DNA from 2 places in the Marinomonas primoryensis genome. Region 2 is predicted to be linked to the other one. Evidence: riboswitches for the same ligand, from Rfam matches in the RefSeq annotation. Region 2 holds a riboswitch; the other holds the start of a gene.
The links. A riboswitch is a leader RNA that binds a small molecule or an ion and turns the genes downstream of it on or off. The one in region 2 is predicted to bind FMN.
Positions count from the first base shown of each region.

Region 1: it holds a riboswitch for FMN, as region 2 does, so the genes downstream of both, MP3633_RS00715 (DMT family transporter) here and MP3633_RS13215 (6,7-dimethyl-8-ribityllumazine synthase) in region 2, are expected to answer to the same signal.

Region 1 is NZ_CP054301.1:157,752-174,052, forward strand. It holds gene MP3633_RS00695 (LacI family DNA-binding transcriptional regulator) at 86-1,111, opposite strand; gene MP3633_RS00700 (hypothetical protein) at 1,479-1,940, shown strand; gene MP3633_RS00705 (ATP-grasp domain-containing protein) at 2,036-2,842, opposite strand; gene rarD (EamA family transporter RarD) at 2,995-3,909, opposite strand; FMN riboswitch at 4,066-4,263, shown strand; gene MP3633_RS00715 (DMT family transporter) at 4,417-5,346, shown strand; gene MP3633_RS00720 (MFS transporter) at 5,592-6,800, shown strand; gene MP3633_RS00725 (FAD-dependent oxidoreductase) at 7,014-9,164, shown strand; gene MP3633_RS00730 (DUF547 domain-containing protein) at 9,169-9,972, shown strand; gene MP3633_RS00735 (LysR family transcriptional regulator) at 9,976-10,890, opposite strand; gene MP3633_RS00740 (sulfite exporter TauE/SafE family protein) at 11,033-11,758, shown strand; gene MP3633_RS00745 (ABC transporter permease) at 11,764-12,615, opposite strand; gene MP3633_RS00750 (ABC transporter permease) at 12,615-13,448, opposite strand; gene MP3633_RS00755 (ABC transporter substrate-binding protein) at 13,559-14,707, opposite strand; gene MP3633_RS00760 (ABC transporter ATP-binding protein) at 14,720-15,805, opposite strand; gene MP3633_RS00765 (MBL fold metallo-hydrolase) at 15,986-16,301, shown strand, end outside.
Region 2 is NZ_CP054301.1:2,848,674-2,864,974, forward strand. It holds gene cobN (cobaltochelatase subunit CobN) at 1-653, opposite strand, end outside; gene cobW (cobalamin biosynthesis protein CobW) at 691-1,782, opposite strand; gene cobM (precorrin-4 C(11)-methyltransferase) at 1,824-2,594, opposite strand; gene cobJ (precorrin-3B C(17)-methyltransferase) at 2,624-3,400, opposite strand; gene MP3633_RS13210 (MliC family protein) at 3,521-3,886, opposite strand; FMN riboswitch at 4,165-4,316, shown strand; gene MP3633_RS13215 (6,7-dimethyl-8-ribityllumazine synthase) at 4,436-4,927, shown strand; gene MP3633_RS13220 (leucine-rich repeat-containing protein kinase family protein) at 5,006-6,265, opposite strand; gene MP3633_RS13225 (DinB family protein) at 6,346-6,879, opposite strand; gene MP3633_RS13230 (DUF2496 domain-containing protein) at 7,077-7,244, opposite strand; gene MP3633_RS13235 (class I SAM-dependent methyltransferase) at 7,301-8,056, shown strand; gene MP3633_RS13240 (YgiQ family radical SAM protein) at 8,205-10,460, shown strand; gene MP3633_RS13245 (succinylglutamate desuccinylase/aspartoacylase family protein) at 10,594-11,637, opposite strand; gene rimK (30S ribosomal protein S6--L-glutamate ligase) at 11,637-12,542, opposite strand; gene der (ribosome biogenesis GTPase Der) at 12,740-14,077, opposite strand; gene bamB (outer membrane protein assembly factor BamB) at 14,172-15,305, opposite strand; gene MP3633_RS13265 (YfgM family protein) at 15,308-15,949, opposite strand; gene hisS (histidine--tRNA ligase) at 16,013-16,301, opposite strand, start outside.

The sequences.
Region 1 (16,301 bases), 1.4 Mb from region 2:
AAAATAAAAACGAAATAAAAATTCTATTGTGATCAATAGGTAACGAAATACCGAGGGTAAAAAACCTGATTATTGGTGGGTGAAATTAATTGCTGGAGGGTTTTGTTAAGGTAGAGCGGTAGATAAGTTTAGCCGCAATAGCTTGTTTACTCGGAGGAGATGAGGGTAACTTCAATCGATTTAGCAGCGTTTGCATCACCGCTTTTGCCATGGTTGTTGAAGGTTGTCTGAGCGTGGTTAGATCGTACGATTTGTAGCTTGCGAGGGCCACATCATCACAGCCAATTACCCCGATTGATAGTAGGTCGCTGGTGGACAGTTGTTTTTTCGCGGCATCTAAAAAACCACAGGCAATATGATCCATGCAGAAAAAAAGACCATCTGGGCGGTTTTTAAGTGCCAATATTTGGGTGGCAATCTGGTAACCACTTTCATAGTTACCAGCTTCACAAAAGACTTCACTTGCCTGAACGATACCTTTATCCAGATAAGGGTGTAGATAGTTTAAGAAACCTTTAGCGCGCATTACGCTACTGAAGCTTGGGCTTTTGGCTCGTACGACCACAAGGTTGGTTTTACCGGATTTGAGGAATGCTTCGGCGGCCATGGCCCCAGCATTTTCATTGTCTAAATTGACGATGTCTGCCTCGTCAGAATGCTCAGTTCGATTCACTAATACCACTGGGGTACCGTGTTTGATGAAGGCTTTGCCAATATTTTCACTGGGTGTACCAGAGGTTATAATGACGCCGCTGAGTTGATATTGAATCAGCCCTTGTAAGTCTTCATCGATGGTTTGTCGATTGGATACGTCCATGACCATGGGACGAAGTCCACAGTTTTGCACTTCGATGATTAACTTATGTAGAAACTCAGAACGAAATGGATCTTCCAGACCAGCGGTGACAAGACCGACCAGATCGCTGCGCTGTTTAATCATGGTTTGCGCGGCTTTATTTACCTGATAACCCAGTTGCTCTGCGGCGGCAAAAACACGCTGACGTGTTGACTCAGATATTCGGCTATTTGGGTCAAAACTTCTCGATACCGTTGATTGAGAAACGCCCGCCAAAATGGCGACATCGGCAGAAGTGGCATTGCGCTTGTTCATGTTTTTGCTCTGATGAATGTTAAATCACGACTTTCCTGACAGTTTGAATAGTTTACATTACATTGGATTCGATGTGCGTAACGTTGATCGTATTCATGGTTTTTTAGCTCAATGGAAAGTACTTTTAACAAAACGAGTCTTATAAGGAATCGTCTGGTGATGTTTTCATCAATGGTTTTTGCTAAGTTGCAGTCTTTTCACCTTTCTTTTTTATGACAATAGAAAAGTATGAAATGATATTGAGAACAATTCACAATAACTTTTTTTAACCTAGCCTTAGTGTTACTTTGTGCAAGTGACGTTGAGTTGTTTGTGGAACGTCTTTGATCTGTTTTTCCAAATACTAAAAAGGAGAAGGGCTTTGGGAATGCATAAGAACCTCATCTTTATCTTTAGTTTGATGTGCTCGCCGGTAATAATTGCCGCGGGACCGGCTATTAACGAAATAAATTCCTGCCTTGCGCTGGTGGATTTTGTGGATATAAAATTAGACGAATCTTCTGACCAATATGATGCTGGTGACATGGTACGCATTCACAAAGGTTTGTCTGCTTATAGTGAGTTTCTCCAACATGACATTATTACTCCCAAGTTGTTAAGTATGTACGGAGGAAATGCGGATAGAGCAAAGCTGATGCAAAGGCTGTTTGAAAGACAAAGAAAGTCTTTTTTTCGACATCTTAATGAACGCTACACACAGAAAAAGCTTTTAACAGATTATGCGTCGGCTATTAATGATTGCTCAGGAAAAACGCGTCTCAGCGTAGAGGTGGCGAAAGCATTAAAAGCCGCGCTGGATAATATGGAGATGTTGGCAATGCAGAAATAGGACCTTTACTTTCTTTGTTACAAAATAGACATGACGGTATGACAAACCATGGCCGCTATTTTCCTATTTTTTTTATTCTACTTTCAAATCGGTTCTTAAAATCCAACGGGCTGCACTATTAAGTTAGCCGTCGACAGTAAGTGTTGCTCATTTAGATAGTTGAGCAGCTCTGTGTTGACGCCGTGTTGAATATTTTTCAATCCTTGATTGCCAAAAATACGATTCAATTCAATTACATAAGGCACTGATCCAACCATAGCTATGTCAAATCCTGCGTGGTTAATATCTAAAGATTCAGCGAGATAGGTAACTAGGTCTTGCGCTTCTTTTGGGATCAGAGCAACTTCCACCTGTCCGCCTTGGCTGACGTTATTATGAAAACCATTGTCTGATTGCAAGCGCCAATAACCGCTGACGATTTTATTTCCGACCCAAATAATACGCATATCTCTGTCTATTGGCAGATACTCTTGAGCATATAACACATCAGATTGAGCGATATAGTCGCGCCATTGGCCGAGTGTTTCTATCAAAAATACGCCATTCCCCATGCTGCTGCGTGGAATTTTTGCCACAAATGGCGACGGCATTTCATCCCAGATTCGTTCAGCTTCATAAGGCGTATTTGCTGCAATGATAGTATAAGGATGTTGTTGTGGTACGAGGGTACGAAATGTACGCGTCATTTCTACTTTATCGTGGCCTATCATATAAGAGGCAAGGCTTGGGAAAATACGTTTTTTAAGACCATAAATCAGAGCATTAAGTTGCCAGTACTGAGGGAAAAGAAGCCAATCGGCTTGTTTTATTTCGTCTAGATGTTCGTACATGGACTCGGGTTTGATATACCTCACATGAGGTAAGTGGAGCGTTCTTAATGCGTCGAAAGTGATGATCTTCATCTTAAATAGTCAGTGGCCAAACAGGCCGCGATTGTGGGGCCTAAGATGGAAAAAAGAAACAAAAAAGAGAGCTATTTCGATGCGACTAATTGGTATGAATTAGATTGTTGAGAATACATGACCCGTAGTGAGTCATGTATAAATGGGTAGAGTTACAGAGTTTCTTTTTTAGCCGTGAAGTTCGCCGCTTTAGTTTTTCGTATGCGACGAATAGAGTCCACAATCAACATGGCAAGAGCGGACCAAATAAGCACGAAGGTTGTGAGTTTTTCTACGCTTAATGGCTCGTCATATAAGAACACCGCCAGAAAAAACATCCCCGTTGGACCAATGTATTGGAAGAAACCCAGTGTCACAAGACTGACTCGATTCGCCGCCGCTGCAAAGCACATCAGCGGCACCATAGTGACAGGACCCGCAGCAAACAGTAACCAATTTACACTCGCATTATTTCCGAAAATATTTGCAGTAGGGGAATCACTCATCATTAAATACAAGAGAGCGAAAGGCAAAAGAATGGCGGTCTCAATCGCCATGCCGGTAAAGCTATCAACGGCTACTTTCTTACGCACTAAACCATAAAATCCAAAGGTAATCGCTAGGGAAAGCGCAATCCAAGGCAATGAACCAAACTGAATGACTTCAAAAACCACGGCGCAAAAACACAGAACGACTGCTGCTTTACGTACCCTATCCAGCTTTTCCTTAAAGAAAATGACACCCAATAAAATACTAATTAATGGGTTAATGTAATATCCCAAACTGGCGCTTAACATTTGATTGTTTTGTATTGCCCAGATAAATGTACCCCAATTCACCCCGATCAAAATCGTCGATACGAGCATGGCCATCAGCGTTTTAGGTGATCGCAAAACGGTTTTCAACGCATTGGTATAGCGTAGTAAAATGATTAAAACCAAGACGATAAGACAGGACCAGATCACGCGATGGGCAAGGATTTCCGTCGCAGGCACGAAAGACATTTCTTTGAAATAAATAGGCGCGATTGCCCATAGAGTAAACGCCGTTAACGCATAAAAAATGCCACTTCGAGAAGAGCTTTGCATTGAAATCATCCTTTTCAATGAGTGTTTATTTTTAGAGAGTGAGTGTATAGGAATATGACGCACGTTAGAAACAGAGTATTTCATTATCGTGCTCACAGTTCTTATTGCCTAAATAAGGTGATGCGTTTAAAGTTAGACGATAAATTATTTACAATAATCGAACTTCGGGGCGGGGCGAAACTCCCCACCGGCGGTGATTTTGAATAGGTTTGCTAAATCTAATCGAACAGCCCGCGAGCGCTTAATTCTTTTGGTTGCGATGACGAACCTGTCGTTGTGTACATCGAATTAAGGTCAGCAGATCTGGTGAGACTCCAGAGCCGACGGTTACAGTCCGGATGATAGAAGATCGACCAAGCAACGAAAAAAACATGACTCTTTATTGAGTGATGGTTCTGTTCGTTGGCGCCATGTATGCGTTTTAGTTTGCCTATCCTTTGGGTGTGTAAACGGCTTGGTATATTCCTCATCACCCCTGTACATCTTATTCGCTTGGAGAAACCAAAGATGGCAGGTACATTCTTTATCATGATCGCGTGTTTCACGTGGGCACTTGATACCTTAATTCGCTACCCTTTGTTGGGCGCGGGTTATTCCACTCTACAAATTGTATTAATTGAACATCTCACCTTGGTGCTGTTTGTCAGCCCTATGCTGTGGCGCTATCGCCATGTTTATCGTCATATGTCGATAAGCGGCTTTTCATGTTTGTTTTTTATTGGCGGCATTGGCTCGGCGATGGGAACCTTGGCGTTCACCGAAGCCTTTCATTATTTGAATCCAACCGTTGTTATCCTGCTTCAAAAATTGCAGCCAATCGTGGCGATATTACTGGCGTATTGGCTTTTAAAAGAACGGATTGAAGGGGACTTTCTTCGCTGGGCAGCGGTCATTTTATTTGGCAGCTTTGTGATGATGTGGCCAGACCTGCGTTTGTTAGGCGATGCGCAATGGCATTACTCTAGTGATAGCGTGAGTATCTTAAAAGGCTATGGCTACACGCTGATTGCGGTTATTGCATGGGGCGCCGCGACCGTGTGTGGTAAATATTTGTCGCATCAACACATGCCAGCGAATGCTATTATGTCGGGTCGTTTTGTGGCGGGTTTATTGGTGTTATTGCCTTTGGCACTGGCGCAATCTGATAGCTTGACCACGATGACATCGGTGGATTTCAGCTTGGTTATCGTCATGGCCTTGTTAAGCGGATTCATCGGCATGTGGTTCTACTATCAAGGGCTCAAAACCGTCCCCGCACAACTCGCCACCTTGGCCGAATTGTCTTTTCCTGTGTTTGCCGCCGCCATTAATTGGCTGTTCTTAGACATGGGACTAACGGCTTATCAGATAGTCGGTGGTTTGGTGTTGATTCTAGGTAATATTGGTTTGCGTATGAAAGAGCTGAAAAGAGCGGATTTAGCGCCAACGGCTCAATAGCATTGATGGTAAAAAGTCTGGTGCTTTATAGGTCAGGCTTTTCGCTGATTTTTTTATCTTCTTATTTTTTTGCCGTTTGAGATGCTGCTCTCGTACGGCATTATTTCCTCTTTTGATTCCGCAAATACCTGCCCAATCTTGGTGCTTTTTGTTTTAGAATAGCGCTCTATATTTGTCCATAAGGTCAACTTTAAGTGCGTCGCTTGGTTTTGATGGCTTATATTTGATCTACAAAAGGAAGCTTAATGCCAAGTACCCCCTCTTATTCGTCGGTTGTTGCTCCAAAAACTCAATGGTTGGAAATCATTTTGCTTTGGATTGCTGGGATTTCTGCCGCAATGCAATTTGCCAAGTTTTCTGTCTCCTTTGAAACCTTGTTAAATCATTATCAAACCACGGCAACATTAACTGGCGCGTCACTGTCTGCTGTAGGGTTGGTTGGTTTGGTATTTGGTGTGTCGGCTGGGATGATTGCTAGCCGTGTAGGGTATTTAAAAGTGTTGGTCGGTGCTTTGCTGCTGGGTGGCAGTTTGTCGTTTATCCAGTCTTTTTTGCCGCCGTTTAATGTGCTATTTATCACCAGAATACTAGAAGGGCTTTCTCAGTTAGGCGTTGTTGTGGCGGCGCCAACGTTAATTGCGAAGTTAAGTGCGCCTCAGCATAAATCCTTGACGATGGGCATCTGGGGAACGTTTTTTGGTGTCGCGTTTGCGGTATCCGGTTGGGCTGGTAAGAGTCTTTTAGACCAATATGGATTGTCTACATTGTTTTTGAGTCATGGCATTTTGATTTCGACCATCGGTGTCGTGTTGTTTGTCATTTTGAGGAAAAACCCTGTGTTGGATTTGGTGCCTGCCGCTGACAACCAAGGTGGATTCTTTTCTCAAATGATGAGGATTTACCGTAATCCACGTGCTCTTTTACCGAGCTTTGTTTTCCTGTTTTATACCTGCACTCTGGTGTCTGTGTTGACTTACGTGCCGGGGTTGATTAATGACCTGTCTTTGCAGAAGTGGATGTTGGTTCTATTGCCTTTAATTACCACCAGCGGAACATTTTTAGCGGGCGCTATTGCACAATATTTGATGCGACCTCAACGAGTGGCGTTGGTCGCTTATTCTGGTGTGGCGGTCAGTGCGCTGGTTTTGTCATTGATTGGCGATACGGCGTTGCTATTTTGTTTGGTGGTCGGTGTTATGGTGTTGTTTCTTGGTATGGTGCCAGGCGCTTCGTTGGCAATGATTCCAACGTTGGCACGTAACCCAAGCGAACAGGCTCAAGGTTATGGTTTGCTGGCTCAATTTGGTAATCTTGGTGCCACAGTAGGGCCGCCAACGTTTGCCACTGCCTTGGTTGCCTATGGTTTGTCTGGACTGGTGGTGTTGGTATTGTGTGTTTGTTGTTTCGGTATTTTGTTTAGTCTTTTGGCTGGGCGCATTAAAACCGTCTATTAGTAGTTTGCTTTCTTACCTAAACCGCGTTTGCCTCGCTAAACGCGGCCTTCCTTTCTTCCTCTCTCGTATTTATTTTGTGTGTTCTGGCTTTTACTTTAAAAAAATAATCTACCTTGCTGTAATAATTCGAGCCTGTATTGTGTCTAACTAACATTCACTTAATTGAGTAATTTTATTTTTCCTGAGTTGAAAGACTCTGTTGGAGCGTTGGTAATGAAGAAAATCGGATTATTGGTGTTAATCGCTATTTTGGCTGCGGGGTTTTTCTATTTTGATCTGCACCAGTTATTAACATTGCAGGGTTTGAAGTCCGGCCTCGCTCAGTTTGAAGTATGGCGGGCTGAAAGCCCTCTGCTTGTTGGTGGCGCATTTTTGATTCTGTATGTCATTGTGACTGCCTTGTCTTTACCCGGTGCCGTGATTATGACACTGGCGGCGGGCGCATTGTTTGGTTTAGGTTGGGGTCTGCTTATCGTTTCTTTTGCTAGTAGCATTGGTGCGACCTTGGCGTTTCTTGTTTCTCGTTACTTACTTCAAGACATGGTGCAAAAGCGCTTTGGTGATCGTCTTAAAGCGATCAATGAAGGCGTTGAAAAAGAAGGCGCGTTTTATTTGTTTACGCTTCGCCTTGTTCCTATTTTCCCTTTCTTTTTAATAAATTTGTTGATGGGACTGACGAATATTCGCGCGGTGACATTTTATTGGGTCAGCCAAGTAGGTATGTTGGCGGGCACGTTTGTTTTCGTTAATGCGGGGACGCAATTGGGACAGTTAGAAAGTTTATCCGGTATTTTATCGCCTTCCTTGTTGTTGTCTTTTGTTTTGTTAGGCGTGTTCCCTTTGATTGCAAAAAAATTATTGAACGTTATTAAAGCGCGTCGTGTGTACGCGGGTTTTACGAAGCCAAAAACATTTGATCGTAACCTTATTGTTATTGGCGCTGGTGCGGGTGGTTTAGTAAGCGCTTACATTGCAGCGGCGGTAAAAGCCAAAGTGACACTAATTGAAGCCAATAAAATGGGCGGTGATTGCCTTAACTATGGATGTATCCCAAGTAAGGCTTTGATCAAGAGTGCGAAAGTGGCGCAGCAAATGCGCCATGCTGAAAACTACGGTTTAGACAGCAGTGAACCGACCTTTTCGTTCAAAAAAGTCATGGCGCGTGTTCATGATGTGATTAGTAAAATAGAGCCTCATGATAGCGTAGAGCGCTATACGAATCTTGGTGTAGACGTCGTACAAGGTTACGCTCAATTAATTGATCCTTGGACAGTAGAAATCAAGCTAAATGATGGTGGTACTCAGCGTCTGACGGCGCGGAGTATTGTGCTGGCGACGGGCGCGCGTCCATTTGTCCCTGATTTACCGGGTTTGAATGACGTGGGTTATTACACCAGTGATAACTTGTGGGAAGAATTTGCTAAGTTCGATGAAGCGCCAAAACGTCTTGTCGTATTAGGCGGTGGCCCAATCGGTTCTGAATTGGCGCAAAGTTTTGCTCGTTTAGGTTCTAAGGTGACTCAGGTCGAACGTGCAGCGCGAATTATGGCCAGAGAAGACGAAGAAGTGTCTGAACTTGTTCAAGAAAGCATGAGATCCGATGGCGTAACGACCCTGACGTCTCATAATGCGATTCGTTGTGAAAAAGAAGGTGATGTTAAGCGCTTGATCGTTGAAAAAGACGGTGTTGAAAGCGTGATTGAATTTGATGCGCTACTTTGTGCCGTTGGTCGTCAAGCACGTCTTGAAGGTTACGGTTTAGAAAACTTAGGCGTCGAAACCAAGCGTACTATCGTCACCAACGATTACCTTGAAACCTTGTTTCCGAACATTTTTGCGGTAGGCGATGTGGCTGGCCCTTATCAATTCACTCACGTTGCAGCTCATCAAGCTTGGTTTGCGGCGGTGAATGCGTTGTTTGGTACATTCAAAAAATTCCGTGCGGATTACCGAGTGATTCCATGGGCGACCTTTGTTGATCCTGAAGTGGCTCGCGTTGGCTTAAGCGAACAAGATGCGAAAGAACAAGGCATCGCTTATGAAATGGTTCGTTACGGCCTTGATGACCTAGATCGCGCCATTGCAGAAAGCGCGACGAAAGGCTTTGTGAAAGTCTTAACCGTGCCAGGGAAGGATAAAATCTTGGGCGTTACCATTGTGGGAGAGCATTCTGGCGAGTTATTGGCTGAGTTTGTTTTGGCGATGAAACACGGCTTAGGCTTGAATAAAATCTTAGGCACGATTCATACATACCCAACATGGGCGGAATCCAATAAATACGCAGCAGGCGAGTGGAAACGCGCTCATACACCAGAGCGTATATTGGCTTGGGTCGAAAAATACCACACATGGCGTCGAGGTTAAGTGGATGAAAAAGTGGCTGATTACCTTGTTCGCTGTTATTGGACTGCAAAGTGCGGTGGCCAATGCTGAAAACGTCTTTGATCACTCATCATGGAATGCGTTACTGCAACAGAATGTTCATTTACTTGAAGGCGGTAAAGCAAGCCAAGTGGATTACCAAGGGTTTGCAGATGATAAAGCGTCTTTGGACGCTTATTTAAAAACGTTAGAAAACGTTAGCCAGTTTGAATTTGATGGCTGGCCGAAGAATGAGCAATTGGCGTTTTTGATCAATGCTTACAATGCTTGGACTGTCGATTTAATTCTTACGAAATGGCCTGACTTAAAATCAATCAAAGACCTAGGCCGCTTTTTTAGCTCTCCTTGGAGCAAAGAGTTTATTCCTTTATTAGGAAAAACGCGTTCTTTGGATGATGTTGAGCACACGCTGATTCGTGGTTCAGATCGTTACAAGGATCCTCGCATTCACTTTGCCGTTAATTGCGCCAGCATTGGTTGTCCTGCCTTGGCGAATCAAGCTTTCCAAGGCGATAACGTCGACAGTTTGCTACAGACACAAACGCAATTGTTTCTAGCCGATAGCAGTCGTAACCGTTTGAATGGTAAGACATTAGAACTGTCTTCTATCTTTAAATGGTATCGTGAAGACTTTGAAAAAGGCTGGAAAGGTTATCACTCATTAGAAGCATTTATCAGCCACTATGCGTCTTCTATGTCGTTACCTGACAGCGTAAAAACCGCGCTTGATAACAAAAAAGTGGACATCAAGTTCTTGGATTATGATTGGACGTTGAACAAGAAACCATAATTTCTATTCGTTCATTTTGTCATCGGACTTATTAGAAAGAGCCTTCATCATTTCCCAAAAAAGATTGGCCTGATAGCTTTGTGTTTGATGGCGTAAGCGAATCATAAAAATCGGCAGTTGGCTTTGTGAGGTAAAATTTTCGACATCGATCGGAATCAACTGACCACTTTCCAGTTCGGAATGAATAATGTGTTTGGGCATTCGTGCCCACCCAAGACCATGCATCAGCATGGTTTTTTTTGTCTGGAAATCATTCACGTACCAACGCTTCCCCGTCGGCAGTATGTATCGGTGGCCGTTTTCGGCGGAATTCGCGGTGGTGTTGGTGACTAAAATTTGCGGAATGCCATAAAGCGATTGTTGTTTTACTTTGCTGCCGCTGAGATTGAGCGTATCGAGCAACTCTGGGCTCACCACCGTCACCATGGAGATCTTGTTTAACTCAATAAAGGCATGTCGATCATCTAAACCATATCGTGGCCCAATGGCTATCTCACACTGATTCTTGGTGAGTGCTTCTTGTACGCCGTATAAGTGGTCTGTTGTGATGTCTAAAGACGTGTCTGGGTACTGTTTCTGAAAGGCTTTGATTCGCATCATGCAGTTGTTATCGACAGCCATCTGACTTAAGCAAAGGTGCAGCGGCGCTTCGATGCCTTTGGCCAAATCATGGCCAAGGTTTTCCAGCTGTTGCGCTTGAGAAATTAGTTTTTTACTTTGTTGAAAAAACGCATGACCTTCGGCGGTTAACGTTGGGCGATAGCTGTCTCGGTCAAATAACAAAATCCCGTATTGTGCTTCCAATGTTTTGACGGCGGCACTGATGCCCGGCTGAGTTTTGTGTATTGCATCCGCTGCAGAACGAAAACTTCCTGTTTCGACAACCGCAATAAAAGCTCTGAGTTGATCGAGTTTCATAATGACACCATATGATAATTAAATATGATCGTTTTAATAACAAAACGAGATTATTTATTGTTCATTATTTGCCGTATTATTGCACGCATAAACGAACAGATTGGTTATCCAATTGTCGTTATCAATCAATAAGGAGGAATAAGTGGATTTGTCATTGGCTGTGTTGTTTTTGGCTGGTTTGATTACCGGCTTTTCAAAATTTTCAGTCGGCGGAATGGGATTGCTGGTGTTGCCGATTGTGATGATTGCGTTTCCTGGCCCTGAGGCGCTGGGCGTCTTGTTGCCGCTTTATATCATTACCGATTTAATGGCGATTGCCAGTTATAGAAGCAAAATTGATTGGTCTGTTTTAGCGCGATTTCTTCCCTTGGCTTTTTTGGGGGTATTTGTAGGAAGTTACTTTTTGGCCAATGTCGACGCCGATCAATTTCTGACCTTCCTCGGCGTGACCATTATCGCGATGATTGGATTGGGGCTTTACCTCGACTTTCGTCCTGCTGCGTTTATGCGTAAGCCTTGGGCGGCCTATTCAATGGGGTTCTTTGGCGGCGTGATTAGTATGATCGCCAATGCTGCGGGGCCGATTTTTAGCTTATTTTTACTAGAGCAAAAATTGGAGAAAGCCTCGTATGTCAGCACTCGGGCATGGGCGTTTTTCATTATTAATCTGGTGAAATTGCCTTTTTACATCGGCCTCGGTTTATTGTCGGTCGAGAGTACAGAAGCCAGCTTATACGCGATTCCAGGGCTGATCATTGGCTCGTTTATTGGTTTTCATTTCTTGAAGAAAGTGAACCCAATCCAGTTCAAGTGGATGATCCGTATTATGTCGGCCCTGGCGGCGTTTAAGCTGTTTCTGTTTTCTTAACGTGATTATTTCCCCAGTTTAGACAGCATCTCAGGACGCATGAACTTATGAATAATCACCATAAATAAGATAGAAGGCACGAGCAAAATCAAGGCGGTAATAGACGCAATTTGATAATTGCCTTCCATACTGGCGGTATAAAGTAAAAGTGGCAGAGTGCTGATGTTTGGGGCCCCGACAAAGAAGGTGCCAGTGAATTCATCTAATGATTCTAAGAAGACAAAAATGCAGCTCGCCACAAGACCCGGAGCCGCTTGAGGGAGAACGATATGGAAGAAGGTATAAAAAGGTCCAGCGCCTAAGTTTCGAGACGCACGTTCTAGCATAGGATCTGTTGAGCTGAACGCCGCCACACTGATCCAAATCGAAAACATCAAACCATGCACGCTGTGTACTAATATCACGCCCAACAAAGTACCGTTCAGTCCGAAGTCGTAAAAAAGACGGGCAATGTTCATGTATACAGTGAGATTTGGAAACGCCTGTGGAATCAAAAACAACAGCATCCAAAAGACTCGAAATGGCATGCTCTGTTTTGACAGCGCATAACCCGCTGGTACAGAAACCAACAAGCAAACGAGGACGGTTAAAACCGCAATCAATAAGCTGGTGAGCAAGGAGCTGGACACGTCGCTGTAAGGGTTAAAGACTTGATGCCAATACTTGAATCCCCATTGCGTTGGCAGTGAATGCGGGAAGTACCAAGTTTCTGTTACTGTCCAAATTAATAGGTTGACGATCGGGCCAAACAGGACCAAGGCGAGCAGTAATATAAACAAGCTTTGTAGCCAGAAATTCAGGCGCAAAGAGCGGACGCTCAAACGGTCAAATAGACTTGAGTTTCGTGTAGTGCTCATCAAACAGCTCCTTTTTCTTTTAGATTCTGACGAAGGTAAAACCAAGCCAAGCCAGCGCAAATGGCATACGACACCAAACCAAGCGCATTCGCGACGTGATAATCGCCGTAGGAATTAATTCGAAACGCCATGTCTGCGGTCATCATGGTCGGAGAACCTGTGCCAATCATTAGAGGAACCGACAGCACGGACATAATAGTGACAGTGGATAACACCATGGCTACACCAATACTTGGCGTAATTTGCGGCAAGATGATTTGAAATAAAATGCGAAAACGAGACGCGCCTAAATTACGGGCGGCACGTATTTGTGAATCGTCCAACGCCGCCATCGCACCAGAGATTAACAAAGTAGAAAAAGCCATTTGCTTCCAAACAAACGTAATAATAATGCCCGTCCAACCAAGGAAGGACACGGTTTCCATTGGTGTTAACAAGCCCGCTTCAATAAAGGCGTTATTCATCAGGCCATTCTTGGCTAAAAAAGTCCGCATCATTTGTGCAGTGACAATGAAGGGAATAAACAAAGGCAAGCGATAAAGAAAACCCAGCAAGCCGACTAAAATACGGAACGGCGACAGGGTAATTAGCGCCGCAATGGAAATCGATAAAACCGCTAAAATAGACACCGAAATCAGCACAATGAAAACGGTAAAGAGCATGTCTTTTGAATACAATTCAAAGGCTTTATGTAGATGAATTAATGTAAAGCCACCTTCGTCCAAGGTCACGGCGGAATAGAGCGAGAAACACAAAGGGTATAAAAAGAAGATACCGACCATGAGTGCAGCGGGTGCGACCAGCCAAAGGTTATGTGATGTCGTTTGACGCATATTTCTTTTTTCCAATAACGAACACGGGATAAAATCGCCCTGAGCAAAATAACTCAGGGCGTTAGTCGAGTGATGAATGCACTCAATGGCTCAACTAGATACTCAATAACCTAGTTAGAAACGTTACGTTCGTAACCTTCTTTGATGTCGTCAAAATAAGGTCCGATTGGGAAACTCTTACCGTATTTTGCTAAATCGCTTGGTGTGATTTCGGCAAAAAGCTTTTCCCATGTTGCGCTGTCTAGCTTGCTCTTCACTTGTTCAGCATCAATACCTGGGTACCAGTTAAAGCGTTTTACAATGCCTTCGGCCTGTATTTCTGGGCTTGTTGCTAGTTCGATAAATTCACGAGCAAGCTCTGGGTGTGCGGCTTTTGTTGGCGTCACGTAGTACATAGGTTGGCCAGGCATGCCTGGGGCGATCAAAGATAATTTCATTGATGGTGGGATTTTGCCCTGCTCTTTCCAGCTGTAGAACATATCGACCCAAACAGGCCCCATGAAAATTTCGCCACGATTTAACATATCCAATGTGCCAGCGTTGCCTGGTGTAAAGGTGATGTTCTTGTTGAAATCTTTAAGGTCTGCGAAGGCTTTGTCCCATGATGCAGCGACATTTTTGTCATAAGGCGCGCTGGAAAGCGTGTCTGCTTTGGTACCGTAGGCATAAATCCAACCGGTTACAAAGCTCACCCCTGACATGCCGTTTTTAATGCCGTTGTAGCCAAAGGACTTTGGATGCTTTTGCGTCCATGTGACGAGTTCGTCATAAGACGTTGGTGGGTTGGTCACGAAATCACTGTTGTAAGCGATGGCGGTTTGGCTATGAAACATCGGCATGACATAGCCTTCTACGTTTACGCCAAGCGCATTTATAGCACTGTCACGAGTGACCATTTTACCTGTTTTGATGTCTGTTCGATATTTTGAAAGCAGACCACCTTCCACCATCTCGCCACCAATCTTTTGGTGAACAACAGCAACATCAATGTCCCAAGAATCCAAGCCGCTGCTGTTTTGTGCTGACAGCTTTTCTTTGATTTTATGAGAACCTGCATCGCCAGGGCCTGTGCCTACGACATTCACTTTTACGCCTGGATGTGACGCCTCAAATTTTGGGGCGAGGTACGTTTTTACGTAGTCGACCATATTTTGACCGCCGGCAGAAACCACATTTAATGTGGTCTGTGCGTGTGCAAAACCTGAAAATTGGGTAAGACCAATGGCGGCAAGTACAGCTATCTTCGTTTTATAGAACATGGTTTATCCTCATTAATTTGACTGAAATGGCATGGTTGTTTGAAACACTGAATGCTCAACGTCTTGAGCGTAAATATGCAGTGCATCGGGTAGGACACGTAAAGTCACGGGAGTCTGTTCAGACAGGTTTTGATCATGTTCTGCCTGTATTGTGTGCTTCCCGCAGCGCACACTAATTCGATAATTATTGCCAAAAAACGCACTTTGCTCGACGACACCTTTGATGATTAAGCCATTGTTGCTTAAGTCGTTTTCGGGGCCTTTTTGAGTTGAGAGCGAAACGTTTTCACTACGAAAATACACACTCGAGGGTTTGCTTGGATTGTCTAGCTGACCGCCAAGGTTTAAAGCGAAAGCGTCGTCCGATAATGGCCAGTCGATATGATTGTCTGCGCCCATAAAATCGGCCACAAAAGGCGTACTTGGGTGATGGTAAATTTCTTCTGGCGTCCCAATCTGTTCGATTCGACCTTGATTTAATACCGCAATGCGATCCGCCATGACTAAGGCTTCTTCTTGGTCATGGGTGACGATCAGCGAAGTAAAACCAAGTTGTTTCTGCAACGCTTTGATCTCGTGGCGTACGCTCAACCTGACTTTGGCGTCTAAGTTGGAAAGCGGCTCATCAAGCACCAATACATCGGGACGAATCGCCAACGCTCGCGCCAAGGCGACACGTTGACGCTGTCCGCCAGACAGTGCGGTGACTTTTTCGTTTTCTAATCCGTTAAGTTTTACGATGTCTAACAATTCCGCCACGCGAACGTCTATCTCCGCGCGTTTTATTTTTTTCACTTTTAGGCCGTAGGCAATATTTTGTGACACCGTCATATGAGGCCATAGTGCGTAGTTTTGAAAGACCATGGTGATGTTGCGTTTTTCAGCGGGCAATTGAGAGATGGCACGCTGACCGGAGAAGATTTCACCGTGACTGACGGGAACAAAACCACACAGCGCATTCAACAACGTGGTTTTTCCACAGCCGGATGGGCCAAGTAAGGCAATCATTTCTCCTTGCTCGACGTGTAGGTTGATGTTGTTCAAGATCAACTTATTACCGTAGCCCGCTTGTAGATTTTCTATTTGTAAGTGCGCCATGCCTTGCTCCAAGTGCAATAAAACGTTTGCCGGAGATTTTTTTCACTTTTTTTCATGAAATGAACACGTGTTCATCGTTCTGTAAAAAAAATGCAATCTATAACCGACATGATGGGTGCCTACTTTGTCGGATCTTTATGACAATTTAATTAAACTAAAAAGACATCTTGGTGAGACAGTATGAAAATTGACGTGATTGGTTGTGGTAGCGCGTTTTCTCAGCGCAACAATACTTCTTCCATTAGGATCATCGATTCACAGCAAAACCAATGGCTCATCGACTGTGGACCGACGGTGCCAAGAGCCATTTGGCAGCGTGATATTGGCGTGAATGACATACAGGTAATTTATTTTACGCATATCCATCCTGATCACAGTTCTGGGTTAGCGGCACTGATTAATCAGTGGAAAAGCTTTCAACGCACTGAGCCGTTGACAATTTTTTGCCAAGCAGAACAACGAAAGCCATTGGAAGCGTTGGTGGCATTGTCGGTTT
Region 2 (16,301 bases):
GTTTTCCATTCACTCAAGCTAGAGGCATGACCTTGATTTGACCTATTACCTTTAAAGTAAATAAGCGCACTGGGTAAAGGCGCAGGTTCTTGCCAATCAATATTTTTTTGAAAAAATTGCGCGGCAAGAAATTGAAAAAATTGCTCACTGTTTCGTTGACCGCTTTCACGAAAATAGCGCCACACTCTGTGAGCGTCTTCCATATCGCAATTAGACGCGTCCATCAAAGCAGGATCTGGGGTGTCATCGCCCGGTACGACGATTAAAGTACGGCCTTTTTTGGCTTTCGACCAAGCTTGTAACTGCTGGAACCCGTAGGCCCAATAGTGCTCACCACCGAGTAAAGAAACCACCACCACTTTGGCGTGTTCTAGCACCTTATGTTCGTACAAATCGTAGGCGGCGGGTTTTACCAACTGCATCCAATTTGCTAGGCGAATACTCGGTAATCGGTCGCTATCGCTTACTTCCAGAGAAGCGTCATGTGAACGACTTGAAGACTCAACTAAAACCAACTGATCAAGAGCGCTTCCTAGCGCCCCTAATACAGAATCCGCTGCGGCCAAAATAACCATATCAGCGGGCGTTTGCCCTAAATCGACAATCCCTTCATCGTCAACAAATCCACCCGGTTTGGCCGCTAGTAAATGCACATTTTCTCCACTTGATTGCCTATCAATGCCACTTTAATTAAGCACTTAAAGCATCGTGTAAAATGCCTTCAATTTTTTCTTTCGTAATGCCTTTACCAATAAAGACCAACTGTGTTTTACGCACTTCTTCTGGTTGCCATAGACGGTCAAAATAACGATCTAAACGGGTGCCGACAACTTGAAAAACCTGACGCATTGGCTTGCCATGCACCGCAGCAAAACCTTTCACACGAAAAATATTGTGCTCTTCAACCAACTGAGAAAGCGTTTCTTGCAGAAGATCGGACTGCACTTCACCGAGCGTCACAACAAACGAATCAAAGTGATCATGGGCATGATCATGATGGCCGCCGTGTGCATGGTGATGATCGTGGTGGTTATGCACATCGTCGATACGACTTTCTGTGGCGGCATCAATACCGAGTAGAACATCCAGAGCCGCTTCACCATTTTCGATATAGACCGTTTTAACGGTGTTAAGTACTTTATGGGCGATGATGGCTTGCACACGAGCACGCGCCGCTTCGTCTAATAAGTCGTTTTTCGTTACCACCACTAAGTCGGCGGCACTCAATTGATCATCCAATAATTCTTGTAAGCTTGGATCATGATCAAGATTTTCATCAGCATCGCGCTGCGCTTGTACTTTGTCTTCATCATGGGCAAAGCGACCTGCCGCAACGGCTTCGCCATCAACGACAGTAATCACTGCATCCACCGTGCAATATTCTTTAATACCCGGCCAGTTAAAGGCCTGCACTAACGGCTTTGGCAACGCCAATCCGCTGGTTTCAATCAAGATATGATCGATATCGCCACGGCGAGCCACCAGCTGCTTCATCACAGGTAAAAATTCTTCTTCCACTGTGCAGCAAATACAACCGTTTGCCAGCTCATAAAACCCATCATCACTGCGCTGGCCTCCTTCTTGGCCATCTTCCGTACCTTCTGGGCAATCTAAAGGACAAGAACGCAATAAATCAGAGTCAATGTCTAACTCACCAAACTCGTTAACTATCACGGCGATACGTTTGCCTGCCGCTTGTTTTAAAACATTGGATAATAATGTGGTTTTGCCACTGCCCAAAAAGCCAGTCACAATCGTTGTTGGAATTTTATTAAGCTGCATGATGAATCCTTCTTACTTTTAGGCTTAGTATTTTAAAGTTATTATTTTTTAGACTTATGTATCTTACGGAAGATATGAGCCTGCCCTTTGTCGTATAAATAAGAATCGGCGAAATCCTCTGTGTCTAATACTTTCCCAACCAGTATCAAACAAGTACGAGTGAATTTTTTCTCTCTTACTTTGGCAACAATATCCGCTAACGTTCCCACAACATAATCTTGATCTGGCCAACTAGTGCGATAACACACAGCAATAGGACAATCTTCACCATAATGAGGTATGAGTTCTTCGACAATTTTATGAATTCGAGTAATACCAAGGTGAATCGCCAAGGTCGCACCACTCTGCGCCAATGCAGGTAAACGCTCTCTTTCTGGGAAAGGGGTTTTACCTTCATAACGCGTCATGATGACGGTTTGCGATACACCGGAAAGCGTCAGTTCTTTTTTCAACATGGCCGCCGATGCGGCAACTGCACTAACACCGGGAATCACTTCGTAATCGATACCTAACGCTTCGATGCGACGTATTTGCTCGCCAATAGCACCGTACAAAGCAGGATCTCCACACTGCAAACGCGCCACGTCTTTGCCTTCTTTAGCCGCCTTTTCGATCACAGCAGTGGTTTCATCTAAATTCATTTCGGCGGTGTCGTAAATCGCTTCGGCAGACTCTCGCACACTGTCAATAACTGGAGTTGGAATCAAGGAACCAGCGTATAAAATAACGGGGCAACGCGCCATTGTCTTAACTGCTTTGATCGTCATCAAATCTGGATCGCCAGGTCCTGCGCCTATAAAGTAAACCGTCATATCGTTCTCTTAATAATTGTCATAAAGACTTATAACTTTTTCGAGTAGCCACGTGGCGTATAAATCCACTGTTTCTCGCCATTTGTAATGTGTTTGGTGTCGGAATTCCCCACGCTCACCATGGTGAACATATCTACGTCTTTTGCGTCCAATTCACCAAGGGTAGTAAAGGTAATTTCTTCTTCTGGTCGCGTCAGCTGACGGCCAATCATCACAGGTGTACTTGCCGGGCGGTATTGCAATAGGACATCACGAGCGTGATTAAGTTGCCAGTCACGCTTTTTGGAAACAGGATTATAAAAAGACACGACAAAGTCGCCCGCGCCACAAGCATGAAGACGCTTGTCGATAGTTTCCCAAGGGGTTAATAAATCTGAAAGGGAGATAGTACAAAAATCGTGGCCAAGCATCGCGCCGACTCGGCCTGCTCCGGCTTGCATCGCAGAAATACCAGGGATTACTTCGATATCCACATTCAGCCATTCTGGATGGTTTTCTTTGCCTTGCAACTGCAAATCCAGCAGTTCAAAGACGAGTGTCGCCATCGCATAGATTCCGATGTCACCGCTAGAGATCAAGGCTGTATTTTTACCTTGCGCAGCTAAACTCAACGCAAGACGAGCGCGTCCGATTTCTTCGCCTAAAGGAAGATTATGAAAGGTTTTTCCTTCGCTTAATTCACCCAATAAATCTAAATAATAACCGTATGCAACCCAATCGCTGCAAATCGCCAATGCTTTGGTTGCATTCGGCGCCACCAAGCCTAAATCTCCAGGCCCCATGCCCATCACAAATAATTTACTCATGCCATCTCTACAATATAATCAAGCGCCATAGGACGCGAATGGCATCATTGTACACGGATTGCAAATCCGACGAGATGAAAACACCATTATTAAAAGTGAGCGATGTTCAGGTAAAAGGAACTAGGACTCGACACGAACAAGGCGGCAATGATCTTTTTCCATGTCATTAAACTCTAATTCAGCGCTATCATCATGAATCCAAAAAGACACGCCTTCGCCCAAGTAAAATGCGCCAGAGGCACTCACCGCATGGGTTAGTCTATAGGTTTTTTCTTTCCAAGATAATTGGGCTTGTTCTGCATGAAAATAAATATTTAAAGGTATACCGTTACAAGCATAGACAGCAGAATTGGTTTGTTCGGTGTTTTCTATTTCATAAGTGTCATCGTACGCTGTTCTGTCTTTATCTACTGAGCTACAAGCAGCCAAGCCCAATACAGAGAAACCAACCAAGACACTTTGTGAAAAAAACTTTTGGATATGCATTATATGAGACTCCATTCTAAAACTTTAATGGTCCAATTCACCCATTTCTGACCAATAGGTCATTACAGTAAACTCATCAGATATTATCAGTTCATAGTATATCGAGCCAGATAACAAGCTCCACTGAGTAATATCAATTATTGGTTATTTTTTGTTACTTAACGGCCTTTAAGCGACTCTTAGCAGCTAAATTTCACAAAATCACCACAATTGAAGACTAGGTACGCTTTACAGCCAATGATGAAAACGAGTATATTTCACCAGTCGGATTTATCCGACTTCGTTCTCGGGGCGGGGTGTAATTCCCCACCGGCGGTAAGGAATTTATTTCTAAGCCCGCGAGCGCCTAATAGAAGCCTTTCTTTTAGGGTCAGCAGATCTGGTGTAACTCCAGAGCCGACGGTTACAGTCCGGATGATAGAGAGCGCGTCAGACAAGACCTCTAATGGTGTCGTATTTTTCGGCGCCTTATTTAAGGTATGCCATGTTATTATGGTGTATTTGCCTGCCCGTTCGCCCTGATTCACCTTATATTTATAGGATTTTATAATGAATCAGAGCTCAACGAATCACATTGATTTCACACCATCAACAAAACGTATTGCGATTCTCCACGCCACTTGGCATGAAGACATCGTACTTAATTGCGTTGAAGGCTTTAAAAACGAATTGGTCGCGCGTGGTTACGACGCTTCTTTAATTGATGTCATCCCTGTACCTGGCGCTTATGAGATTCCACTGCAAGCAAAATTACTCGCTAAAAGTGGACTCTATTCTGCCATCGCTGGCACGGCGTTGGTTGTCGATGGTGGTATTTATCGCCATGACTTCGTCGCGCAAACGGTATGTAGCGCGTTAATGCAGGTTCAGCTGGAAACAGAAACACCGGTACTAACCGCTGTACTGACACCACACAACTTTCATGAACATGACGAGCATAAAAATTATTTTAGCCGCCATTTTGTTAAGAAAGGCCTAGAACTTGCCAATGCTTGCGACCAAGCCATTCGATTGACAGAAAACGCAAAAGCATTGTCATAAATCGTCGGTTTCAAACTGAAAATGCCCCCTATTCTCACGAACAGGAGGCATTTTTTATGTCTGCTATTTTTTGCTCTGTTATTGTTTAAGCGTAATAGAACTTAAGCAACGAGACTTTAGCGACGGATAAAGCTCATTCGCTTTATCCTCTTCAGTGCACAGACTCAGCATATCATCGATAAAAAAGCCCAGAGCTCGTCGCTCTATTTGTTCAATGCCTTGTTGCTGATCCATTGACAAATGGCCATATTTTGACGCGGCTCCAAAATCACCAAACAAGACATGCCCTTCTTCACTTATCAATATATTGTGAGCATAAAAATCACCATGACTGACTTTTTTGTCGCAGAAGTGAAGTACTAGACGATCGACCTGTTCGACAATGTAGGCAATCTTTTCAAGTGAAAACTGCAAACCCGCCAAAAACGTATCTCGCGTGCAAGACACCAAACTTGGCGGTTGCCCTAAGTTTGTGTAATGCGAAGGAATTAGCTCCATCACCAGCGCAGAGCAATCCTGATCGACCACTTTGGCTAATGGCTTAACCAAATTGTCATGACTTCCTACGGCCAAACAAGCATCCAACTCATCCTCAGGATAACCATCACTGGTTACTTCACCCTTAAAGACCTTTACCGCGACAGTGTCTGGAAAGTCGAACGTATTACGCTGCCAAGTCGCTAATGAAATAACACCTGACGCCCCCTGCCCTAACACTTGATGCAATGCCAAATCACCAAACTGCACTGTTTTAAACTCATCATGAGAATCACGTTCTACACAAAATGGATTCCCAGAAAACGCCAACCACGCTAGACGAGGCAAACTCAGCAGCACATCAGGAAAGGCATAAAGTCTATTCGCAGACAACCTGATCAATTCTAATTTATGGCAATTTTTGATGGAATCTGGAAGCGAGGTTAAACGATTTCCCGCCAATGCCAATTTTTGTATGCGTTCCAACCTGCCAATGTCTTCTGGAAGTTGCTCAATCCGGTTATCCGTGAGGATTAACCAGCGAGTCCGTGACGGTAACGCAGCAGAAGACACTCGAATAACCTGATTGCTTTTAAAACCAATCATTTCTAACTGCTGACATCCCCCTAAAACCTCAGGTAACTCTGTAAAACGATTATTCGAACAAAATAGGATTCGCAGTTTTTTTAAGCGTGACAGATCATCCGGTAACACGCTCAATTTGTTATTTGATAGGTCTAGAATTTCTAAACTGTCAGCGAGGTCAAAAATCGCCTCTGGAAACGTCGTCAAATTCTCAGACAGCTGCAAGCGTACGACGCCTTTTAGTTCTCCGCGGTTAAGTTGGGCAAGTGTGTGCAAAATAGGACTCATCTAAAATGGATTTAATTGCGCGTATTATACCTTGCAACGATTACCTAGAAGCAAACCCATTTAGTAAATTACATGTTGGGAATGGTCGTAACTAAATCAGTTAACCCAACCTCTATGTTCATTTGAGAAAATAAAGTGGTTAACTGGCCCCTATGGTGCGTTTGGTGGTTAAAAAAGTGCTGCAAAACAAATTCAAAACGCTGTAAATGCTCAACACCTTTCGTATTTTTATAGCCAAGAGCCATTGTTAGCATCTCATCCGTTATTTCATCCATCATGGCTATAATGATGTTATCTAGTTCAAAACGCCTCTCTCGTAGAGGAATAAGGTCCTTGAAAAGAAGTACATTTAGCGCAGTAGGTTTTTCTAACGTTCGTACATATTCGAGACTAACAAGCGAACCAAAGCACTCCGAAAAACGCTTTAGCCAAATAATATCCGCGACCAAATTATGGTTAAGCGTGCCTAGCACTGACCCAAAAAAAGCACCTTTATTCTCTGTAAGATCAACATCGTTAAGCTCGCCAGCCGCCCGATAAATTGTTTGATTCATCCAATGGTTGTAGGACGCCATCAACTGCATATTTTCCTTAGCCGACATAGTAATTCGCCTTTTTATAAGATAATCAAGCCGCTATAAACTCAATGTTTAAACATAATCTATAAGTGTAAAAAACGACAAGTGCTGTGGCAACGTGGTAACCAAAGGTTAACGAAGTCCTCTTATTTTTATTTCACTCCATTCATTGAATCATTTGGCTAGAATCGTGGATGAGTAAACAATTCAAGAAACTCTTTTTATTTTTCTTTGTCTACTTCTTCAAGCTTATTTTGCTTTTCTTTAAAGTCGTGTAAAACGATGGTTAACGCACCCACCGCCACATGAGGCTCAACCTGATGACTTTCAAGCAGCTCAATAAGATCAACAGCCAGCTTAATATGATCTGGCGCAAGGTCTAAAGACATAACAATTCCATAGTAAAAATGAAGCGATGTGTTTGTAAAATAGAACTAAAGTGGCAATGAAAAATATAAGCAAACGTTTATACTGGTTTTGGTCGTCTACCGATGGTTCAAGCCAGAATAAGACGAATACAATACACATCGAATTTAAACAAGCCAATTTTAATGAGGTGATCGTGATTACAAATGAATTTTGGTTGGATCGATGGAAAACCGGACGTATTGGCTTCCATCTAGAAGGCATTAACCCAAAGTTAATTGAATTTTGGCCCACGCTGCCAAAAGGCAGTCATATTCTCGTTCCTCTGTGCGGCAAATCCAATGACATGATTTGGTTAGCGGAACAAGGTTATCGAGTGACTGGCGTCGAGCTATCCTCTTTAGCAGTCATTCAATTTTTAGGCGATAACGATTTAGCCTATGACACACACCACGAGGGGGAACTAAAAATACATACGGTTCATGGCTTGTCTCTACGTATCGTTGAAGGGGATTACTTCCAATTCAGCGAAACTGAGTTTGATGCTTGCTATGATCGAGCCGCTATGGTCGCCATGCCAGATTCAAAACGCGCCAATTACGTTAGTCACACACTTGATCGTTTGTCCTCTTCAGCCTATGTTCTGTTAATTTCACTGTATTATGACGGTGATGAACAAGGTCCCCCATTTTCAATTGACGAACAAAGTGTTGTGTCGTTATGGGGAGGTAATATACAAAAAATCGCCTTTGAGAATTTGGCGCTGACTCACCCTCATTATAGAGATCAAGGGCACACCACTTTTGAAGAAAGCGTTTGGCGCCTTCAACCATAGATAATAAAGACGATAGGAGTCTAGATTAGACTGTCTACCCTAGCCTTTTTCTGGGATAATACGGCACAATTTTTTACCGATAATCCATGTATCTTCATTAGTAGCGGAAATGAAAAACCGCCACTATCCCCGATACCAAGAGTAGATAATGATCAAACGACATAAAACCGCCAAACAACTCTTTTCTTACCCATTATATTGGGCTGAGTGTTACGGTGTTTCACCCTTCCTTCCGACCACTAGGGAAGAAATGGACGCGCTTGGCTGGGACAGTTGCGATGTCATCATTGTTTCAGGCGATGCCTATGTGGATCATCCTAGTTTTGGCATGGCGGTACTGGGTCGATTATTAGAAGCTCAAGGTTATCGTGTTGGTATCATTGATCAGCCAGATTGGCGCAATACCGAAGATTTCATGCGCCTTGGTCGCCCCAACCTATATTTCGGCATTACCGCTGGGAACATGGATTCTTTGATCAACCGCTATACCGCAGATTTAAAAGTGCGTAATGACGACGCGTACACGCCTTATGGTGTCGGCGGAAAACGCCCTGACCGTGCCGTTATTGTGTATTCTCAGCGCTGTAAAGAAGCGTTTCATGATGTGCCTGTCATGATAGGCGGCATCGAAGCCAGCCTTCGACGCATTGCACAATATGATTATTGGAGCGATGAAGTCCGCCGCTCAGTATTGATCGATTCCACCGCTGATATTTTGCTTTACGGAAACGCTGAGCGTGCCATGCTAGAAGTTACGCACCAGATGGCCATGGGCAAAACCTTAGACGAACTGACGGATATTCGGGGCACTACCATTGTTCGTAATACACCACCGGGTGGCTACACAGAAATCGATTCAACACGCGTTGACTGGCCAGGCAAAGTTGAACAAATTTACAGTCCCTATGAATACATTCCTGAAGGCAAATGCCAAACCAAGGAAGAAGATCCAGACGTAATGCCTATTCGAGTAATTCCTGCGCCGTTGCGTCGTGGTGAAAAACTTGATCCAGAAAAAACCTATATTCGATTGCCTTCTTTCGAAAAAGTATCGAAAGATCCTGTGTTGTACGCGCACACTTCACGTATTTTGCACCTTGAATCTAATCCGCATAATGCCCGCGCTTTAATTCAAAAGCATGGCAAAAAAGAAATTTGGGTCAATCCACCTCCAATTCCATTAGAAACACCAGAGATGGATGGCGTGTTTGATTTGCCTTATGCTCGTGTGCCGCATCCAAAATACAAAAAAGCCCGCATTCCCGCTTATGACATGATTAAGACATCAATCAACATCATGCGCGGCTGCTTTGGTGGTTGCACCTTTTGCTCAATTACCGAGCATGAAGGTCGTGTCATTCAATCGCGCTCACATGAGTCTATTCTAAAAGAAATTGAAGACATAAAAGACAAGGTTCCAGGCTTCACCGGACACATATCTGACCTTGGTGGGCCGACATCAAACATGTACACATTGAATTGCAATGATGATGAAGTTCAAGCATCTTGTCGTAAACTATCTTGTGTATACCCAACTATCTGTTCAAATTTAAACACTGATCACAGCCCAACCACTCAGCTCTATCGTAAAACCCGTGCAGTGGAAGGCATTCACACGGTTTCCATTGCTTCTGGATTGCGTTATGACCTTGCAGTAGAAGACCCTGAATATGTACGAGAGCTCGTTACTCATCACGTTGGTGGCTTGTTAAAAATTGCACCTGAGCACTCCGAACAAGGCACTTTATCAAAAATGATGAAGCCTGGAATGGGTACTTATGATCGCTTCAAACGCATGTTTGATAAGTACTCTAAAGAAGCTGGCAAGAAGCAGCATTTGATTCCTTACTTCATAGCCGCCCACCCTGGCAGCTCAGATGAAGACATGCTGAACCTTGCCGTGTGGTTGAAAACCAATGATTTCAAACCAGACCAAGTGCAAACTTTTTACCCTTCACCTATGTCCTTAGCAACCGCCATGTATCACTCTGGCAAGAACCCATTAAAACCCGTCACGTACAAGAGTGAAGACGTTTATACGCCAAAAGATGCTAAGCAGCGCACGGTGCAAAAAGGCTTTTTACGCTACCATGATCCAAATAACTGGCAAGATCTACGCAACTCCTTAATCAAAATGGGGCGTCCGGACCTTATAGGTCATGGTGATAATAAGTTGGTTCCAGCGGAAGATAAAGACAAGCAAGTTCATCGACGCCCTCAAAAGGCGAAACCTGGTCAAGCAACTGGCGCGTCACATACATCGAACAGACCAACGATGGAAAAAAATACAGCAGCAGAGAAAGCACGCCGGAAAAACAATAGCGGCAAGCCTGCGAGTAGCCGTAATACTGGCGAAACAGCCAATCCAGCGAAGCGTCGCAAGACAAAGATTAAAGCTCGCTAATATATAGGCCAACTAAAAGACATAAAAAAACGCGTTATGTTCATACGGCATAACGCGTTTTTTTATGTCTTTTAGAAGTGCCTAATTAGCCGAAGAAACACAATAAATAAGGCATATGGATTGAGGCTAATACTTACCCGTAATCTACTAGATTAAGAGAAGCCTCACTGTCCATCAATTCATCGTGCATTGTCTCAACATGCCCAGCAACCTCATCAGGTGAAGAGAAGTGAGCAATATGGTACATAGCATCGCCTTCTTGTGCTAACGGGATATTTTGTTTACCAATAATAATGCCGCCATTTTTACACAGCACCGTATCCAGAATATCACCGTAAGGGTCTTTGATTTCTGCCAATACTTCGCCTGCTTCGACAAGGTCACCAAGCTCTTTAATATGCGTCGTAAAGCCGCTATCCGTTGCTCTAACCCAGCTACTGCTTCGAGCAATTCTTGGCTCAGATAACGATTTTTTACTACGAGATTTAGGCAGCATGCTCAAATGCCTCATAACACTGACAACACCTTTTACACCAGCGCGAATAGATAATTCATCGAAACGCAACGCCTCACCCGCTTCATACAAAATAACCTTAGCACCAAAATCATTTGCGCACTCACGCAATGAGCCATCTCTAAGGTTTGAGTTCATCACAACGGGCACACCAAAAGCCTTCGCAATTTCCAAGGTTTCTGGATCATCAAGATTCGCTCGTACTTGTGGTAAATTAGTACGATGCAAACTGCCTGTATGAAGATCTATACCGTAATTTGCCTTAGCTACGATCTCATTCAAAAAGTGATCGGCAACACGTCCAGCCAGCGAACCTCTCTTAGAGCCCGGAAAAGAGCGGTTTAAATCTCTACGATCTGGTAGATAACGACTTTGGTTTAAAACACCATAGCCGTTAACAATTGGAACGGCGATAAGGGTGCCTCTAAGGTTGCTCAAATATTTGCTCTGAATAATACGGCTGATAATTTCGATACCATTAAGCTCATCACCATGAATAGCAGCGCTAATAAATAAAGTTGGCCCTGCTTTTTTACCTCGCTTTACAAAGACAGGCATCGACATATTAGTATCTGTGTATAACTTAACCATTGGTATCTTGATACGAGCCGTACCACCTAAAGGAATATCCACACCCCCAATCGTTAAAACAGTACTGTCCATTATCCTTTACCTTTTGTCTTAGTGCTGCTTAGTAACGCTGTTTTTTCAATGTGCTCAATAATCATCGCTGCAACATCTTTTCCAGTAGCAGATTCAATACCCTCTAGACCTGGCGAAGAATTTACTTCCATTATTAGTGGACCATTATTAGATCTTAAAATATCCACACCACACATATTTAGACCCATCGCTTTGGCCGCTTCTACGGCCGTCCGACGCTCTTCCGGTGATAATTTAACCAGAGAAGCTGTACCACCACGGTGCAAATTAGAACGAAATTCACCTTCTGCGCCTTGTCTCTTCATGGCAGCAATAACTTTTCCACCCACGACCAAGCAACGGATATCAGCACCGCCAGCCTCTTTAATGTATTCTTGAACCAAAATATTTGCCTTTAGGCCCATAAAAGCTTCAATAATAGATTCTGCTGTTTTATTGGACTCAGCCAATACCACACCAATTCCTTGAGTTCCTTCAAGAAGCTTAATAACCACTGGCGCACCGCCAACGTTTTTAAGTAAATCACTGATTTTATCAGGATGATTTGCAAAACCTGTTTTTGGCAAACCCAACCCTTTACGCGACATCAGCTGTAAAGATCTTAACTTATCTCGTGAACGACTGATCGCGACAGATTCGTTAATGCTGTAAGTACCCATCATCTCAAACTGACGAACAACAGCCGTTCCGTAAAAAGTTACTGATGCCCCAATTCGAGGGATTACAGCGTCATATTTAGGCAGCGCCTTACCGTCATATCGAACAACTGGGTTGCTACTTGTGATGTCCATGTAACAATGCATCGTGTCAATAACATCCATCTCATGACCGAGCTTTTCACCAGCCTCAACCAATCGACGAGTAGAGTAGAGCCGAGGATTACGAGAAAGGATTGCAATTTTCATAGATGTCCTTTGAACAAAAAAAGAAAGCACGCATAACGCGATACTTATTAAAAAAGGTTTATGCCATTGGCGCGAGAATAGTGAATAACTTGGAATTTAGAAAGGTATTTTATACATTTTGTACAAAAAAAATCTCCAAAGACCTTCGTTATACAAAGATATTTGGAGACTCTTAGGCAACCAGACAAAAATAAAGTTTATTTTTTTGGTGCGTAAGGGTTTTCAGACGATTTAAATTCAAAAATAATTGGCGTACCAGTGATGTTAAGCACGGTTCTGAATTTGTTTTCAAGGTAGCGTTTATAGCTTCCAGGAATAGAATCAGTCTGGTTGCCGTGAACAACAATACGCGGCGGGTTAGACCCACCTTGGTGCGCGTATCTTAGCTTGATACGACGACTGTTCACCATTGGAGGCTGATGCTCTGCAACAGAGTCTTCCAAAATACGCGTCAAACGGTTTGTCGACCATTTTGCATAACAAGACTCATAAGTACTTTCAATGGTGTCGTATAGATCACCAACACCAGTGCCATGTAAGGCTGAAATGTAATGTACTTTAGCGTAAGGCACAAAACCCAAGCGACGCTCAACTTCACTCTTAATGTGCTCGCGTTCGTCTTTTTTAAGTCCATCCCATTTGTTAATGGCAAGCACTACACCACGGCCAGCATCCAATACATAACCAATCATATGAAGATCTTGTTCTACCAAATCCTCATGGGAGTCAATAACCACAATCACAACATTAGCGTCTTGGATCGCCTGCAATGTCTTAACAATCGAAAATTTTTCAACCGCCTCTTTGACGTGCTTACGACGACGTACACCCGCTGTATCAATTAAAGTGTATTCTTTATCATGACGTGTATAAGGAATATAAACACTATCACGAGTTGTACCTGGTAGATCAAACACAACAACACGGTCTTCACCTAACATGCGGTTAACCAGTGTTGATTTACCGACATTTGGACGCCCCACCACACCGATACGAATACCACGAGACTCTAGGTTAATTTGGTTTTTAGCTTCCTCAACTCTTTCTGCAAATGGCAACATCACCTTATCAATTAAGATGTGCACACCCTTGCCATGAGAGGCTGCTATCGGATGTAAATCACCAAAACCTAACGAATAAAAATCAGCCAAGGCTATGTCTTCGTTAATACCATCGGTTTTATTGACAACAAGAGAAACCACTTTATTTGAACGACGTAAATGGTTGGCGATCATTTCATCGGCAGGATTTAAACCATGACGACCGTCTACAAGAAACAAAACAGCGTCAGCTTCTTCTATCGCCAACAAAGACTGGCGTGCCATTTTTTCGTCAATACCTTGCTCATCACCACTGATACCACCAGTATCAATCACAATAAATTCGTGCTCACCAAGCTTACCATCACCGTATTTACGGTCACGAGTTAAGCCAGGATAATCGGCAACTAAAGCATCACGGGATCTCGTCAATTGATTGAAGAGCGTTGATTTGCCAACATTGGGTCTACCTACCAATGCAATAACTGGAATCATTTTTTTACCTATAAAAATACAAAGCGGCCACCACCCCTATTATAAGGGATGGCAGCCTCTTAAAAAAATCGCTAAAAAGAAATCAAAATTAATTTCAATAGCTCAATGCCGTCACGTTAGAGTTCGGCGTAAGAATAAACAATCGCTTGTCGTTCGCTACCATGCGACTACCCGATGGAACATCATTATCGGCTACTTTATGAACAACCACTTCGCCCGTTATAAGGTCAAGTAAATGAACATAACCACCACGATCCATCACAGCGACATAATCTTGGAAAAATTCAGGTGTAATCAAATCTCGGTCTACAAGATTCGCATTTTCCCATACTTCAGTACCATTCTTCGCATTCAGAGCAATCACCTTGCTCTTCATATCAACAGCAACCAACAACTCTCCCCTTACAGCGACACCGACTGAACTAGGAATGCTGCGTTGCCACAGTGGACGACCGCTTTCAATTGAAAGTGCGGCAAGCGTACCATTATAGGCAACAGCATAAACAACGCCGTTTTTTACTACTAAGCGACCATCAATGTCACTTAATCGCTCTATCTCATAACGACCCTCTGGCTTTCCCACATCATAAGACCAAAGTAAATCACCACCCTGTAGAGAAAACGCCTTCAGTTTACCATCAGCAAAACCAGCAACGACTTTACCATCAGCAATAATGGGTGCGCTTGTACCACGTACCGTCAAAGATGGCAAATCTTCCTTTGTTCGCCACAAAGTATCACCTGTTTCTGCATCAAGTACACTTAACCAACCATCGGAAGTTTGAATCGCTAATTTACCTGCGGCATAAGAAGCCTCAGACAACACCTCTGAGCTCAACACTTTTTCCCACAATACGGATTGGCTCGCTAATGAAACGGCAACGAACTGGGCATCATATGTTCCAAAATACAAAACGTCACCATGACGTGTAACGCCTGCGCTTGGTTTATAGCTGGTAGAAAAAGAGCTTTTCTTCTTTCCATTTTTTTGCCCAAGCTCGTAAATCGTTCCCTTCTTCGTTACAAAAAATAAAGAACCATCTTCTGCAACTAGATTAAAGCGCTCACTAGACTCACCAAAACCACTATCTACACCTGCTCGCCATGCCGTCTTAAGTTTAACCTTACTTTCTACAGATGGAAGGCCTGGTAAAGCCGGACGCGAATTCGAGCAACCTTGAATAATTAAAGTGGCAAACAATACAATGAAAAAAAGTGACTTGCTCATAGTTAGCCTTTCACCAAATCCTTAAGTTTAATATCAAGCAAAGGGTGGTTCACACCAGCACCCAATGCTTCACTCGCTTTCTGGTAAGCGACACGCGCTTCATCGCGCTTACCTTGTGATATTAAAATATCGCCCATTAATTCTTGTTGCTGTGTAGCAAACTCTTCCTCAGATACCTTTTCTACACGAGCCAAAGCCCCTGTATAATCTTCTTTTTGAAGCATTAAACGAGCCACTCGTAGATTCGCAATAGCAACAAAGGAGACATCTTGTGTTTTAGTAATGGCAATATCTAAAGCATTGATCGCTTCATCATATTTGCCATTTTCAGCATCTACACGAGCCAAAAATAACTGTCCAAACATGGCATAGCCTGTATCACCATAATCATCAGTAAGTTGCTGAGCGATAAAGGTCACTGTTTTCTGATTATTTTCATCGCTTAAATCTGCAGCGGCTTGAACTAAGTTTTGATAAAGCGCAGAGGCCTCGCTGGTGTAGTTTGCTTGGCTATTTTTCCAAGCTTGCCAACCAAAATAGCTGCCAGCAGCAACAGCAACAGCAACGATCAACATCACACCATTTTTCTTCCACCAAGCCTTAAACGCTTCGATTTGTTCTTCTTCAGTTTTTAATTCAGCCACTTATTAGTACCTCGTTCAAGATGACGCTTAATCGTATAAAAAGCGACATTCTGTAAAATAAAATTATAATTTGTCATCAATGTATGTTGGGACATCACCCAGTGAACAAGCATGCTGCTCACCTGTTGACATGTCTTTGATCAGACATACACCTTGATCAATTTCATTTTGCCCTAAAATAATCGTGAAACGAGCCTCTGACTTATCGGCTTTTTTCATTTGACTCTTAAAGCTTCCACCGCCACAGTGACGTAATACGACTCGACTTGAGTCTATTGCACGAATACTTTCCGCTAGAACAAAAGACGCTATTTCAGCATCATCACCCATGCTAGTAACAAACACATCAGTC